4 regions of the Paenibacillus sp. FSL R10-2736 genome follow, and region 3 is predicted to be linked to each of the others. Evidence: riboswitches for the same ligand, from Rfam matches in the RefSeq annotation. Region 3 holds a riboswitch; each other region holds the start of a gene.
The links. Region 3 has a riboswitch for cyclic di-AMP ahead of NSQ73_RS30335 (3D domain-containing protein). Riboswitches for the same ligand answer to the same signal wherever they lie in the genome.
Positions count from the first base shown of each region.

Region 1: it holds a riboswitch for cyclic di-AMP, as region 3 does, so the genes downstream of both, NSQ73_RS15060 (alpha/beta fold hydrolase) here and NSQ73_RS30335 (3D domain-containing protein) in region 3, are expected to answer to the same signal.
Region 2: it holds a riboswitch for cyclic di-AMP, as region 3 does, so the genes downstream of both, NSQ73_RS13580 (APC family permease) here and NSQ73_RS30335 (3D domain-containing protein) in region 3, are expected to answer to the same signal.
Region 4: it holds a riboswitch for cyclic di-AMP, as region 3 does, so the genes downstream of both, NSQ73_RS23560 (hypothetical protein) here and NSQ73_RS30335 (3D domain-containing protein) in region 3, are expected to answer to the same signal.

Region 1 is NZ_JBBOBN010000001.1:3,489,201-3,492,502, reverse strand. It holds gene NSQ73_RS15065 (ABC transporter substrate-binding protein) at 1-832, shown strand, start outside; cyclic di-AMP (ydaO/yuaA leader) riboswitch at 1,013-1,145, shown strand; gene NSQ73_RS15060 (alpha/beta fold hydrolase) at 1,153-1,962, shown strand; gene NSQ73_RS15055 (MarR family winged helix-turn-helix transcriptional regulator) at 2,076-2,762, shown strand; gene NSQ73_RS15050 (MATE family efflux transporter) at 3,005-3,302, shown strand, end outside.
Region 2 is NZ_JBBOBN010000001.1:3,139,839-3,143,140, forward strand. It holds gene NSQ73_RS13570 (DsbA family protein) at 1-651, shown strand, start outside; gene NSQ73_RS13575 (disulfide oxidoreductase) at 648-1,082, shown strand; cyclic di-AMP (ydaO/yuaA leader) riboswitch at 1,309-1,468, shown strand; gene NSQ73_RS13580 (APC family permease) at 1,597-3,302, shown strand, end outside.
Region 3 is NZ_JBBOBN010000002.1:506,673-509,974, reverse strand. It holds gene rnmV (ribonuclease M5) at 1-349, opposite strand, end outside; gene NSQ73_RS30335 (3D domain-containing protein) at 510-1,685, opposite strand; cyclic di-AMP (ydaO/yuaA leader) riboswitch at 1,974-2,203, opposite strand; gene NSQ73_RS30330 (TatD family hydrolase) at 2,402-3,172, opposite strand; gene NSQ73_RS30325 (HD domain-containing protein) at 3,226-3,302, opposite strand, start outside.
Region 4 is NZ_JBBOBN010000001.1:5,504,102-5,507,403, reverse strand. It holds gene NSQ73_RS23565 (glycoside hydrolase family 88/105 protein) at 1-1,054, shown strand, start outside; cyclic di-AMP (ydaO/yuaA leader) riboswitch at 1,327-1,513, shown strand; gene NSQ73_RS23560 (hypothetical protein) at 1,671-2,216, shown strand; gene NSQ73_RS23555 (flotillin family protein) at 2,239-3,302, shown strand, end outside.

The DNA of each region.
Region 1 (3,302 bases), on a different contig from region 3:
CGTGATGTATGTAAACAAGACGCTCGCCGCTAAAGAAGGGCTGGATCCGAACGGACCGGCGACCTTTGCCGAACTGGAGGCCTATCTGCAGACCGCATATGATGCTACCGGCCAGCCGCCGATGTACCTGTTCAACTATGACTTCTGGGTGATGGAGGCGCTGCTGCATTCGTACTCGGATACCAATGTGGTCAATGAGGATGAGACGAAATCCAACATCAACAGCGAAGGCGCAGTGAAGCTGATCACCTTCATTGAAGATCTGGAATCCAAGGGTCTGATCAAAGTACTTGGGGTCACGGATAAGGATGCCTACTATGCCTCCATTGCCAATCCGGGCACTGCGCTGATCTTCTCCAGTGTCGGCGGCTACAAAACGTTCGCCGGCATGGCCGCAGAGAGTGGAATTGATCTCGGCGTATCCATGATTCCTGCCGGAGAAGACGGCAAACGGGGCGTCCCGGTCGGCGGATCGAATACGTATCTGGCGAATACGGGAACGGATAATGAGAAGGCAGCCGCTTTCGAATTCATGAAATGGCTGTCGGATACCGAGCAGGCGGCGTATGCTTCTGCCAATACCGGATATCTTCCGACCCGTCTTACTTCCCTGGACACAGACTTGATGAAAGAGACCATAGCTGCTTTCCCTGGCTACAAGGTCGCTTCCGAAGAGCTGGAATTCAGCAAAATGCGACCGATGACCGGTACGTACCATGAGATTGAAGATCTGATGGGCACACGCATCAACGATATCTGGCTGGAGAACCTGCCAATACAGGAAAGCCTGGACACCCTCGCTAAAGAGGTGGATGACATCCTGAACCGCTGATTATAGATGATGTTTAAAGCAAGCAGAGCAGTGAGTCTCCGGTAACGGGAGAATCGCTGCTCTGCTTTTTGGGCTCACTGCGGCTGGTTTCTGCGCGTGTTGGGCAAATTCACCTAAGCTATTCATTCATAGACGAATATGGGCTATACTGAAGTTTCTGTTAATCTATATCCGCAAAAATATATGTAATCGCTGAGTTCCGTAATGGAAGCGGGGAAACCAAGTTTTCTGGGGTGAATCTCGAGGAATCGAGTAGGGCTACTCTTCAAGCCCGAATCCGGCAGCTAACTCCGTAAGCGACATGAGAGGATGCACAGGTAATGCCGTATATTGACGTCAATGGAACTACCCTCTATTACGAGGTGTCGGGCAGTGGTCTGCCCATTGTTTTTATTCATGATTATTCGACTTCACATCATCTGTTCGAGCCTCAGGCGGAGTATTTCAGCAAGCGGGCGAAAGTGATCTTGTTTGACCTAAGAGGGAATGGGCAATCCGGTAAAATGGATGTGGAGATCAGCCGGATTGTAGACACGCAGTGTGAAGATCTGAAGGGATTATTGGATGGACTGTCCGTAGAACGGGCCGTCATCGTAGCTTGTTCCAGCGGTGCTGTGCTTGCCCAGAAATTCGCCTATCTGAATCCTGAACGGGTAATTAATCTGGTGTTGGTGGACAATTACATCCTAGGAGATTGTACGTCTAAAGGCAGCAAAGTGCTGGAGCTCTTTCAAATCTGCGCATGGGCCGCCCATTATCTTCCGGCTGAAATGTTCATCCGTTCTTTGCGCATTACATATAACAAATGGCTGTCTGCGTATCATATTCTGAGAAGAGAGCTTGTCCATGAACGGACAACAGAATTGATTAAACAGCGTCTGGCACTAAGACATACGGACAGCTACGGGTTTGCACTAAGGCTGCAGGTTCCCGTTCTTTGTGTATCAGGCAATCAGAATGAGCGGGTTCTGGAGCAGGTGAGACAAACAGCGGCCAAATATCCGCTCGCCACGCTGGCAATACTGGAAGATGCCATGTATCCCAGCCATTTATGTCAGCCGCAGCACTTCAACCGGCTACTGCTTGATTACCTGAAAGACCAGCAATGCTTCCAGCGGAAAATTTATTAACGGCACCTGTAGAAAATCTTTGACAAGTATAACAGGTACCGTTATAATAAATTCAACAGGTACCGTTACATTGATTGACAGGTACCGTAAATATATCCCTGGGAGGATTCATAATGAATATGAATGCTGAATTGTACGACAAGCTCGCCAAGCTGCAATGGCTGTTGCAGAGACAGCATCTGAAGAACCACGCCGCTGTTGGCCCTATGGCAGATACGTCACGGGGACAAGGCAGGATCATGGCGTTTCTCCGGATGAAGGACGGAATCAGCACGAAGGATTTATCCTATATGCTGGACATTCGTGTATCCTCGCTCAATGAATTGCTGGCCAAACTGGAGAAGGCCGAATATATCACCCGTCAGCCTTCCGAGACAGATAAACGCATCATGCTGATTTATCTGACGGCGAAAGGGCGGGAGGAAGAGGGCCAGGAGGTTGAGGGCGGCAGCATATTTTCAGTCCTGTCTCCAGAAGAACAGGCAGCCTTCGGTGAATACCTGGTCCGCGTCATTACAGCCTTAGAAGAAGAACTAGGAACAGATGCAGACCGTGATGTAATGGCTATGTGGATGGAGGCCGCTAAGGAGCGCATAGGATCAGAGGAATTCGACAAGCTGATGGCTATGCGCGGACAAATGAGCAGTATGTGGGGAAATATGGATGACGGACGCTTTAGCGGAAGATTCCCCGGATTTGGCCGGGAAGGTCAAGGCGGCGGCATGAACGGCTTCGGCTGGCCTTCCAGAGATGGTAGAGACGGCTCGAAGGACAACTCCAGTGATTCGGATGACAAGTAAGTAAAGCATTTCCTATTAGCAGCAGCGGCGCTGTCTTTCCCGAAGAACTGAAGGCAAAGGCAGCGCAATAAAGATTTTACCAAATACAGTCTGAAACTGACGATTAGTCAACACCCGCTCACGAGACCCGTATTGTCATTTGTTACGGGTTTGTTTGGTGCGGCGCAAAGTTCGTAATCAATTTATAGTTAGAATTCTAACTAATGTAGAGACTAACATACACGAAGAAAGTGGTGAATCGCATGGATACAGAAAACCTCCATTACTTTGAGAAAGCACCGGTTGCAAAAGCCGTAGCGCACTTCGCAATACCCATGATGCTTGGAACGTCAATGAGTGTCATCTATTCCATTTTAAACGCCTTTTTCATAGGCACCCTTAATAATACTGCCATGTTAACTGCACTTGCCTTAACCTTACCGTTATTCGCGGTCATTATGGCGCTGGGTAACCTGATTGGAGTCGGCAGCAGTGCCTTCATTTCCCGTCTGTTGGGAGAGAAAAATACGGCTGATGTTAAGCATGTGTCTGCATTCGCCT
Region 2 (3,302 bases), on a different contig from region 3:
GTGAGTACAGTGGCGTTAGTCGTTATTATTTTTGTAGGATTATTCATGCTGGCCTCGAGGGACGGCTCAACCACAGGATCTGCTGCCGCTCCCGTTGACTTCAATTACAGTGAAATGGCACGGCTGGGCAAAGAAGACGCACCCGTCAAAATCGTTGAATTCGGCGATTACAAATGTCCGGCTTGCGCCCAGTTCACCGGGGTGATTAAACCGCAAATCGTTCAGGAGTATGTCAATCAGGATAAAGCAGCCTTTTACTTCGTCAACCTGGCCTTTATCGGTACGGATTCGAGAACAGCCTCACTTGCGGCACTCTCCGTGTACCATCAGAATCAAGAGGCTTTCTGGAAATTCTTCGATGCCATCTATGCTAACCAGGGTGAAGAAAAGGTAGAGTGGGCAACACCGGACTTCCTGGTAAGTCTGGCACAGCAATTAGAATTGCCCATTGACTTCGACCTGCTGCGTAAGGATATTGAAGACAAGACCTACGAAAGCGAACTGGAGAGAGATATCCAGCTTGGCACTGACACCGGCGTAACCAACACGCCATCACTGTTTGTCAATGGAGTCAAGGTGAAGGAACCTTTTAATATGGAGGAGATTGATGCTCAAATCCAGGTAGCTGCGGAAGCTGTGGCTGCACAATGAATAAATTCTCTGCATTCTGCCGCCGGAATTGTCTCTACTTGGCCTGGTTCGTCTCGGTTGTTGCTGTAGCAGGCAGTCTGTATCTCAGTGAAGTGCTGAAATATGAGCCCTGCAAGCTATGCTGGTTTCAGAGGATATTTATGTATCCGCAGCTGATTTTGCTCGGAATCGCCACTTACCGGGGGGATAAGCGCATTATCCCTTATGTCCTTCCCTTAAGTTTGATTGGCGGAAGCATTTCGATCTATCATTACGCAGAGCAGAAAATTCCGGCACTCAGCAAGGTGCTTCCATGTACAATCGGTGTGCCGTGCAACACGGATTATCTGAATTATTTCGGATTCATCACCATCCCGCTGCTGGCACTCATTGCGTTCGCATTAATCACAATTCTGCTATGGACAGGGCGTAAAGAGGATGCAGGTGAGTAAGAAGCCGTCAGGCAGAATGAAGAGTAACTATTTCCCTTAAATTGAGTGTAAATTATTAAGCAGAAATGCTGTAAAATCACGCGATAAAGGGATAATGAAAGAGAATGAAAGATCAAGACATACCGGATCATGGATTTGGTTGTTTTGGTTGTTTTTCATTCTTTTTTCATTTGTTTCAACGCTTTACGGAAGAGGCATTGTAGATTATTATTAGTCCTTGTGAGAAGTTGAATATGCGCTGAATTTTCCGGAAGGAAAAACGGGGGAACCAAACTTGGCCGAGTGCCAACGGGGTGAATCGGAAGCGGGTCAGCAGACTCGAAAACCGTAGGGCTACCACAGCCCGAATCCGCCAGCTAACCTCGTAAGCAATAGTGGGATAATGACCATGCACTCAAGGCATGCGGATCATTTCCGTATGCTTATTTTTGTGCCTGCATTTATGAAATCCACTTATGAAAACAGCGCGCGGTACTGCCGTTTCAACTTAACAAAGAGAGGAACTGTTACTACAATGGTAAGCAAGGTAAAACGACTATTGATCGGGCGTCCGATGAAGTCGAACGAACTCGATCATGAAAAGTTATCCAAGGTGAAAGCACTGGCTGTCCTGTCTTCTGATGCGCTCTCGTCTGTAGCCTACGGAACAGAACAAATCCTAATCGTACTTGTGGCCGCAGGTTTCACAGCTATCTGGTACTCATTGCCAATTGCATTAGCCGTATTGGGCCTGCTGGCCATCTTAATCCTGTCTTATCGGCAGACCATTTTTGCTTATCCGCAGGGCGGGGGCGCCTACATTGTTGCCAAAACCAATCTAGGGGTTCATACCGGATTGCTTGCCGGTGGCTCTTTGCTGGTCGATTATATTCTAACGGTGGCGGTAAGCGCCTCGGCGGGAACGGATGCAATTACATCAGCGTTCCCGGGTCTTCATAATCATAGTGTACTCATAGCGGTTACTGTCATTCTGCTCTTAACGATTGTCAATCTGCGGGGTGTTACTGAATCAGCTTCCTTCATAGCCATTCCGGTATATCTGTTCGTCGTATCCATCTTTGTACTGATTATCGCGGGAGTCTTCAAATATGCAACCGGCGGTGCTCATGCCCAGGTTCCTGAGATTGGCTCGGCGGTATCAAACGTTAGTATGTTCCTTCTGCTCAAGGCCTTCAGCTCCGGCTGTTCGGCACTGACCGGGGTAGAAGCGGTCTCCAATGCGATCCCTAACTTCAAAGCACCGGCTGAGAAAAATGCGGCTAAAACGCTGATGCTGATGGGTCTGATTCTCGGAGCTATGTTCACAGGGATTACGCTTTTGGCTTATTGGTACGGTATCATGCCGGATGAGAAAGCAACGGTTGTGTCGCAGATTACCGAGTCTACCTTTGGCCGCGGCGGTTTGTACTTCTTCATCCAAGGCATCACTGCAGTAATCTTGTTCCTGGCGGCGAATACAGCGTATTCGGCCTTCCCGCTGCTGGCTTTCATGTTCGCCAAGGACAAATATTTACCCCATGCCTTCATGGTGCGCGGAGACCGGCTGGGATTCTCCAACGGCATTATTTTCCTCGGCGTAATGTCGGCTGTGCTTGTAGCTGCTTTTCACGGAAATACCGAAGGGTTGATTCCATTATACGCCGTTGGGGTATTCATTCCGTTTACCCTTTCACAGCTTGGCATGATGGTCCAGTGGTACAGAACCAAGCCTAAGGGCTGGCAGAGCAAATTCGCTGTGAATACAGTAGGCATGCTCACAACCTTAACCATTACGCTCATCTTCATTATTACTAAATTCTCGAGTGTATGGATGGCCTTCATCTTCCTGCCGCTTGTAATCATCGTGTTCCACCGGATTCACCGCCATTATATGAATATTGCCGATCAGCTGCGCATTTGTCCGGCTACGGATAAACCTTGTATTAAAGGAAGCACAGTGGTTGTACCTGTTGCCGGTGTCACCCGCGCGGTACTGCATTCGATCAGCTATGCGAAGTCATTGACTGAGAATGTAGTGGCTGTATATGTCGGATTCGATGAAGAAGAGATTCACAAAATGGAACAGAAGTGGGAAGAGTGGAACCCTGGGGTGCGCCTGATTGTACTCCGCTCGCGTTACCGCAGCATCATCCGCCCGCTGGTGAAATTCATCGATACGGTGGAGTGGAAAACCGCTTCTACAGACCATATTACTGTACTCATTCCGCAATTTGTTACGAA
Region 3 (3,302 bases):
CAGCCGGTGCCCCTTCAAAAGAAGTGTGGACATGCTCCAGCGCATGGCGGATGGCCTCAGGCGAGGCATTCTCCACACCTATATCCCCTTTGCGGGTAGCATCCTTCTCCGGAATGAATGCGTGCTTGCATCCGGGTACCTTGGAGGAGACAATTTTGCGAATCCGCTCTCCGGCATGATCGGGATCCGTGAGGATGATAACCCCTCTGCGTTCCATGGCTAATGTAATCTTCGCAATGACCTTGCGGTCCACTGCGGAACCGCCTGTTTCAATCGTATCCGCTTCTACGGCCCGCTTAACGGCCACGGTATCGCTTTTACCTTCGACGACAATTAATTCTTTAATCATAAATAATTTACTCCCTTACTCTAAAACGCAAAAAGAAGAGGATTCGCTCCCCTTCTTTTTGGCTAAAGGATGTATAAGTGATGAGCGGCAGCTCTCTAAATTCCGTAAGTGCTACCCCCACTATATCTTATAAACCGCTAATTTGCAAAAGACTTGCCGCTTAGTTAAGCTCCGGCTTCACAGGTCCAATCACATAGATGGTCCGCGACTTCCGGCCGAAATTACGGGCATGGCTCAGTGAATCGTAGTAAACATCTACCTTGTTGCCTTTAATGGCACCGCCGGTATCCTCTGCTCGGCGAAACCCTAATCCCTCAATGTACACCCACCAGCCAATTGGTATTACATTCGGATCCACTGCAATAGTGCGGCCTTCCGTTACGCGTGTGCCGGAGGCGGTACGTGTTCCAATTCCCGGTTCTTCCGAGGAATACGCCGTCATGGATACGTTTTTGATCATTTTTTTGTATTCAAAATCTACGCCTGCCTTGCTCGTGACGTTGTTGCTCTTTGCGCTGACTTTGGATGATTTGGAGGTTGTAGTTGCTTTGGATGTAGTTGCTTTGGATGTAGTTGCTGCAGCTACAACAGGCTTCGGAACCGCTTTGGTACCGACAGCAATAACCTTATCTTTGGTTACCGTCTGAACTTCCTTGCCGACCATATTCATGGAGACTAGCTCCCCATCCTGATATATCTTCTCGATATGCTGGATGATCGCGCCCGGCTTGCCTGCCTGTGCAACTCTTACGTCTCCCTTATACAGAGAGGGGTCTGCGGTTTTGATGACCTTAAAAGGCAAGTTTACTGTCCGCTGTACGGTCTGCTTGGTAATACGGACAATCTTGACTTCCATGTCGGGTGTGACTGCGGTATCAAGCGAAGGGAAAATCTTGTCATTGCCCTCCAGGCTGTAACCCAGCTTGGTAATGGCATCTCCGAGCGAATCCTCGGTGGTGTATATGGTCTTGGTTGCACCGTCTGCAGTAAGCATAAGCTTCTGCGCACGGGTGATTACGACACGGTCGCCGTCTTGTATTTCATCACTAAGGCCAATAGATAGCTCATCATACGGCTGCAGCGAAATTTGTTCCTTTGCCAGCACATCACTGAGCAGCGCTTCCCGCGTCTCCAGTGTCTGTACCTGTCCGTCTATAACTAAAATAATTTCTTTATTACTCTGACCGTGTACGTACAGCAGAATTAACAGTGCGATAACAATCGATATCACACCTGCAAGTGAAAGTACGCGAGGATTCACTTGCTTCAACCGTAATGCGAAAGACCTGCTGGATGATTGCGAATCATGGGATACCTCTGGTTGGAATACGCCCACTCTCTCCATCCTCCTTACATAGCCCCGTCGTCCAAGTTATATCAAGGTGACTGCATCATTTCTGACGAAACTAGGTTTGAGATTGCAACAGGATACGCCCGCATTGCTCCAGCGTTTCCTGCTCATGGATCGCCTGCTCGGCATAGCTACTCCGGATATCTGTTATATAACAGTATGCCGGGAACATCCGCATTATTCAAAACAAAAAAAAGCCCAAAAAAGAGTTCACAGAGGACTCTTTCGTGGCTTCTCCGGTGTCGAATACGCGGGAATGTTTATGCACGAGGTTTCCTCTCTTACTTGCGCTTACGGGGTTAGCTGTCGGGTTCGGGCATAAGAGAGACGCCCTATCTCAGGTCACCCGCTCACGGCGGTTGCCCTCAAATTCACCCCAAAGACCACGTGAAGAAATCAAATAAATTCTGCGGCAATTCTGTGTTGTACTCTATGTACGGGCATGCGGCAGGGCATTTATTGGTTCCCCCGTTCTCCATACGGAGACTCAGCGAGACGATCCATGAAATAGTGACTGTCACAGTAACAACAGCTCACTGCACTGAAAAGATGATATCCTGTTTTGATGCATGTTGTAAAGGACGATTCAACCACGTTTACGTAAAAAAATGATTAAAATATTGTAATATTCAGCCGTTTTTAGACTATAAAAGTTTAATATATCGGCTATACTTCATTTTTCACCGCTTTTTCTCCCGTTTTCAGACAATTCCAAATCGTTCCAGTGCGTTCGCATACGTAATTTCCGCCAATTCCTGTAAATCAATCCCTTTTATTGCCGCAGCTGCCTCCGCTACCAGTCTTACGTGTGCGGTCTCATTCCGCTTGCCGCGGAAGGGGTGCGGAGTCAAATATGGGGAGTCCGTTTCGATCAGCAGCCGGTCCAGAGGAGTCTGGGCGAGCACCTCTTTGGGCACCCTGGCATTCTTAAACGTAATCGGTCCGCCGAAGGACAAATGGAAGCCGAGATCCAGACACATTTTGGCGCTTTCCCAGCTGCCGGAGAACGAATGCATCACCCCTCCAACCTCACCCGCTTTTTCCTCCCGCAGAATCCGGATTACATCCTCGTGGGCATCGCGGTTATGGATACAGATGGGCATCTTCAGTTCACGTGCCAGGCCAATTTGCTTGCGGAATACCTCATGCTGCACATCCTTAGGAGAGGTGTCCCAATAATAGTCAAGTCCGATCTCACCGATGGCCACTACCTTGGGATGACTGCAAAGCGAAGCGATCCATTCGAGGTCGCCCTCCTTCATACTGAATGCATCCTGTGGATGCCAGCCCACCGCTGCATAAATATAATCATATTTCTCTGCGAGCTCCATCGTTGTCGGAATCGTCTCCCGGTTGAAGCCGATATTGATCATTTTACTGACTCCGGACTCCAGCGCCCGGGCGATTACCTCCTCGCGGTCCTCGTCGAATTGCGGAGCATCCAAATGGGTATGTGTGTCGAATAACTGCATTATATTTCATCCTTTCCGCCTTCATTTCTATGATGAATTACAAGTATTTTAGGTTATTTTGCAAAAATATCTGCGATGGAGGGCGGCAGCTGTGGAAGGGCTTTCTGCAGCCTGTCCTGCGGGAAATAGA
Region 4 (3,302 bases), on a different contig from region 3:
GTACGGACGCTGGAATTATCCGCTGGGCGTGACGTTATACGGGCTGCTGTGCACAGGGATTGTGCTGGATGATTCCCATTACACCGCTTATTCCAGAGGCCATATTGAGCAGTGCACACGGCTTCATGAATATGCACTCTGGGACACGGGCCGTTACGGCGCTCCGGGAATTAATCAGCAGCTGGCGCTAATCGACTCCCTGGATGATTGCGGCTCATTCGGTGCGGCGATGCTGGCAGCGCACAGCGTGCAGCCGCTGCCTGGAGCAGCCGGGGCGGCAGAATATATTGCCCGTTACATTCACGGGACACAGTCCCGTGACGAGGCGGGTGCGCTTTACCGCACCCGGGGCACGACCGACTTCATGCAGGGAACGATGTGGTGTGATGATTTGTATATGAGCACCCCTTTTCTGGTCCGGTACTATCAGCTAACCGGCAATGCTGAATATCTGGATGACGCAGTGGCCCAGTTTCTGCATTACCGCGCGCGGCTGTTCCAGCCGGAGCTTGGCATTATGCACCATGTCTATGACTATAAATTCGGCAAGCCGAACGGTGTGCATTGGGGCAGAGGCAACGGCTGGGTGCTGTTCTCACTGACCGAGCTGCTGGAGATTCTGCCGGAGCAGCACCCGCAGCAGCCGGAGCTGCTGGATTATTTCCGGGAGCTGTGTGAAGGGTATCTGCGGCTACAGGATGCAGCAGGGTTATGGCATCAAGTTCTGACGGATGCCGAATCCTATGCGGAGGCATCCTGCTCTTCAATGTTCGTGTATGCATTCGCTAGAGGGGCGCGCAGAGGCTGGCTGCTCAAGCCGCACCCCTACGCCGCTGCAGCAATACGCGGCTGGCACGCCCTTGCCGAATACTGCATCGACAAGCAGGGGAATGTCTACGGCGTCTGCCGGGGATCAGGCTACTCCTTCAATAAGCTCTATTACAAGGAGCAGCTCACCTGGCAGCTCAACGATACTCACGGAATTGGCATAGTACTGCTGGCCGGTATTGAAGCGCTGGAGCTTACGCGGGAGCTGGAAGCACAGAAACGATAAAGAAATTATACTGTATTGATAATATTTGCCGGCCGGGGCTGTCTAGTAAGCAGATTCACTGCTTACTAGACAGCCTCTTTGCTATGTAACAGCACTGCTCCAGAGAAACGGAGCAAGAAGGAGTAAATCATCGGCCGCTTAAGAACGAAAGCAAAGAATACGCCTTCATTCATGCAGGGACGGCATTTTTGGCTTCTTTTGTCAACCGCAGCGTTTTACATTAAATGGCTGCAGGCGTAAGATTCAAATCAACAACCGAATGAAATTTAACTGTTCTCAAATGGCTGAATTCCAGTAATGGGAACGGGGGAACCAACGGTGATTACGGCTTTTGCTCAGATAGCGGCCGCTCACCTGGGGTGAATCCTTGCTGCATGCTGTAACGGTGCTCCGGCAAGGTAGGGCAATCTCGCTGCCCGAATCCGTCAGCTAACCCCGTAAGCCTCGAAGAGAGAGGATGAGCGCCATGATCGATTAACCGACCACGGAGAGCCCTGCTGCTGCTGTGGTCTTTTTGCTGTGCAGGCAGTGGGGGAAGACGGTCTGAATCAAGAATAACAATTCATATAACAACGTAAAAAGTATCTTTATAATGTGATCTGAACTGCCTAAGGAGGTGATCGTTATCTTAACTATATTTATCGTGTGCTTCTGGGTCGGACTGCTCCTACTCCTAAGCGGCGGACTTCACGGGCATGGCCTGGCGGGTCATCTGCATGCGGGGGGCGGTGACGCCGGGGGTCCGGGCTTTGTGCCTATACTCCCGCTGATGGTGTTTGTCACAGTCTGGGGCGGCTCTGGTTATGTGCTTATCCGCTTCAGCGGAATGAGCGTGCTTGCAGTAGTGCTGATCTGTACCATGATTGCCTTGCTGACAGGGTGTCTGATGTATGCAGTGCTGGCCCGGGTGATGACCCGGTATGACAGCAGCATGAATGAATTGGATTATGAGCAGGCAGGGCAGCTTGGATACATCAGTGTGCCTGCAGCGGATGGGACAGCCGGGGAAATGAAATATGTGCTGCACGGAACGATGCGCTCCATTGGAGTGAGGGCAGCAAGCGGCCAGCAGCTTGTGAGGGGCGACAGGGTGATTATTTTGAAGGTGGATAAGGGAATGGCGGAAGTAACCCTCTTCGAGAGGGAATTCGGAGAATTATAAATGACGGGGAGTGTCGGACCAAATGGTTATTCTTTATTTAATCTCGGGCATTGTTGTTGTTATTCTGCTGGCTTTGTTCAGTATCGTGACCGCTTATAAAAAAGTCCCGCCCAATCAGGCGATGATTGTATACGGTCTCGGCGGTAAAAGAGTGGTGCAGGGCGGCGGTACGTTCGTCATCCCCGGCTTCCAGAACAATAAGACCATCTCGATGATGCTGATGAGCTTCGATGTCATTCCGGCGCAGGCGATGTTCTCCCGGCAGGGCATCAAGCTCAACCTGGAGGCGGTCGCCCAGATAAAAATCAAAAGCGATCCCACCGCTATTCTGACGGCCAGTGAGCAGTTCATCGACCGGCCGGAAGAAGACCGCGAGACGATTATCCTGCATTCGGTGGAGGGCCACCTGCGCGGCTTGATCGGGCAATTGACGGTGGAATCCATCCTCAAGACGCCTGATGAAATCAACAGCAAGATGAGGGAGACCTGCTCGGAGGACCTCGACAAGATGGGGCTTGAGGTCGTCAGCTTCACCATCAAGAAAATTACGGATGACAAAGGGTATATCGACAATATGGGGGTTCCGGAAATTGAGCGCATCCGCCGCGATGCCAGCATTGCCAAGGCGGAAGCGGAACGCGACATTCAGATCAAGCAGGCCGAGGCGGAGAAGGAATCCTCCATTGCCAAAGCCAATGCGCATCAGGCCACCATTGAAGCGGGAACCGCCGCCCGCGCGAAGGAATCCCTGTTTGAGAAGGAACTGAACATCAAGCAGGCGGATTTCAAGCTGGAGACAGAAGTGAAGAAGGCACAGGCGGATCTTGCGTATGAATTGCAGCAGAACAAAATTAAGCAATCGCTCGTTACCGAACAGGTCAAAATCACGCAGATGGAAGCGGAGGCCAACCGCACAGTCCGGGAAATTGAAGTCGAGCTGAGACAGCGGGAGCTGGAGGCAACGGTGATCAAGCCTGCCCAGGCGGAGAACCAGGCTACGGTCATGAGAGCGGAAGCCGCCAAGCAGCGGCAGATTCTTGAGGCGGAAGCCGAGGCAGCGACAACGACCAAGCGCGGACTGGCCAC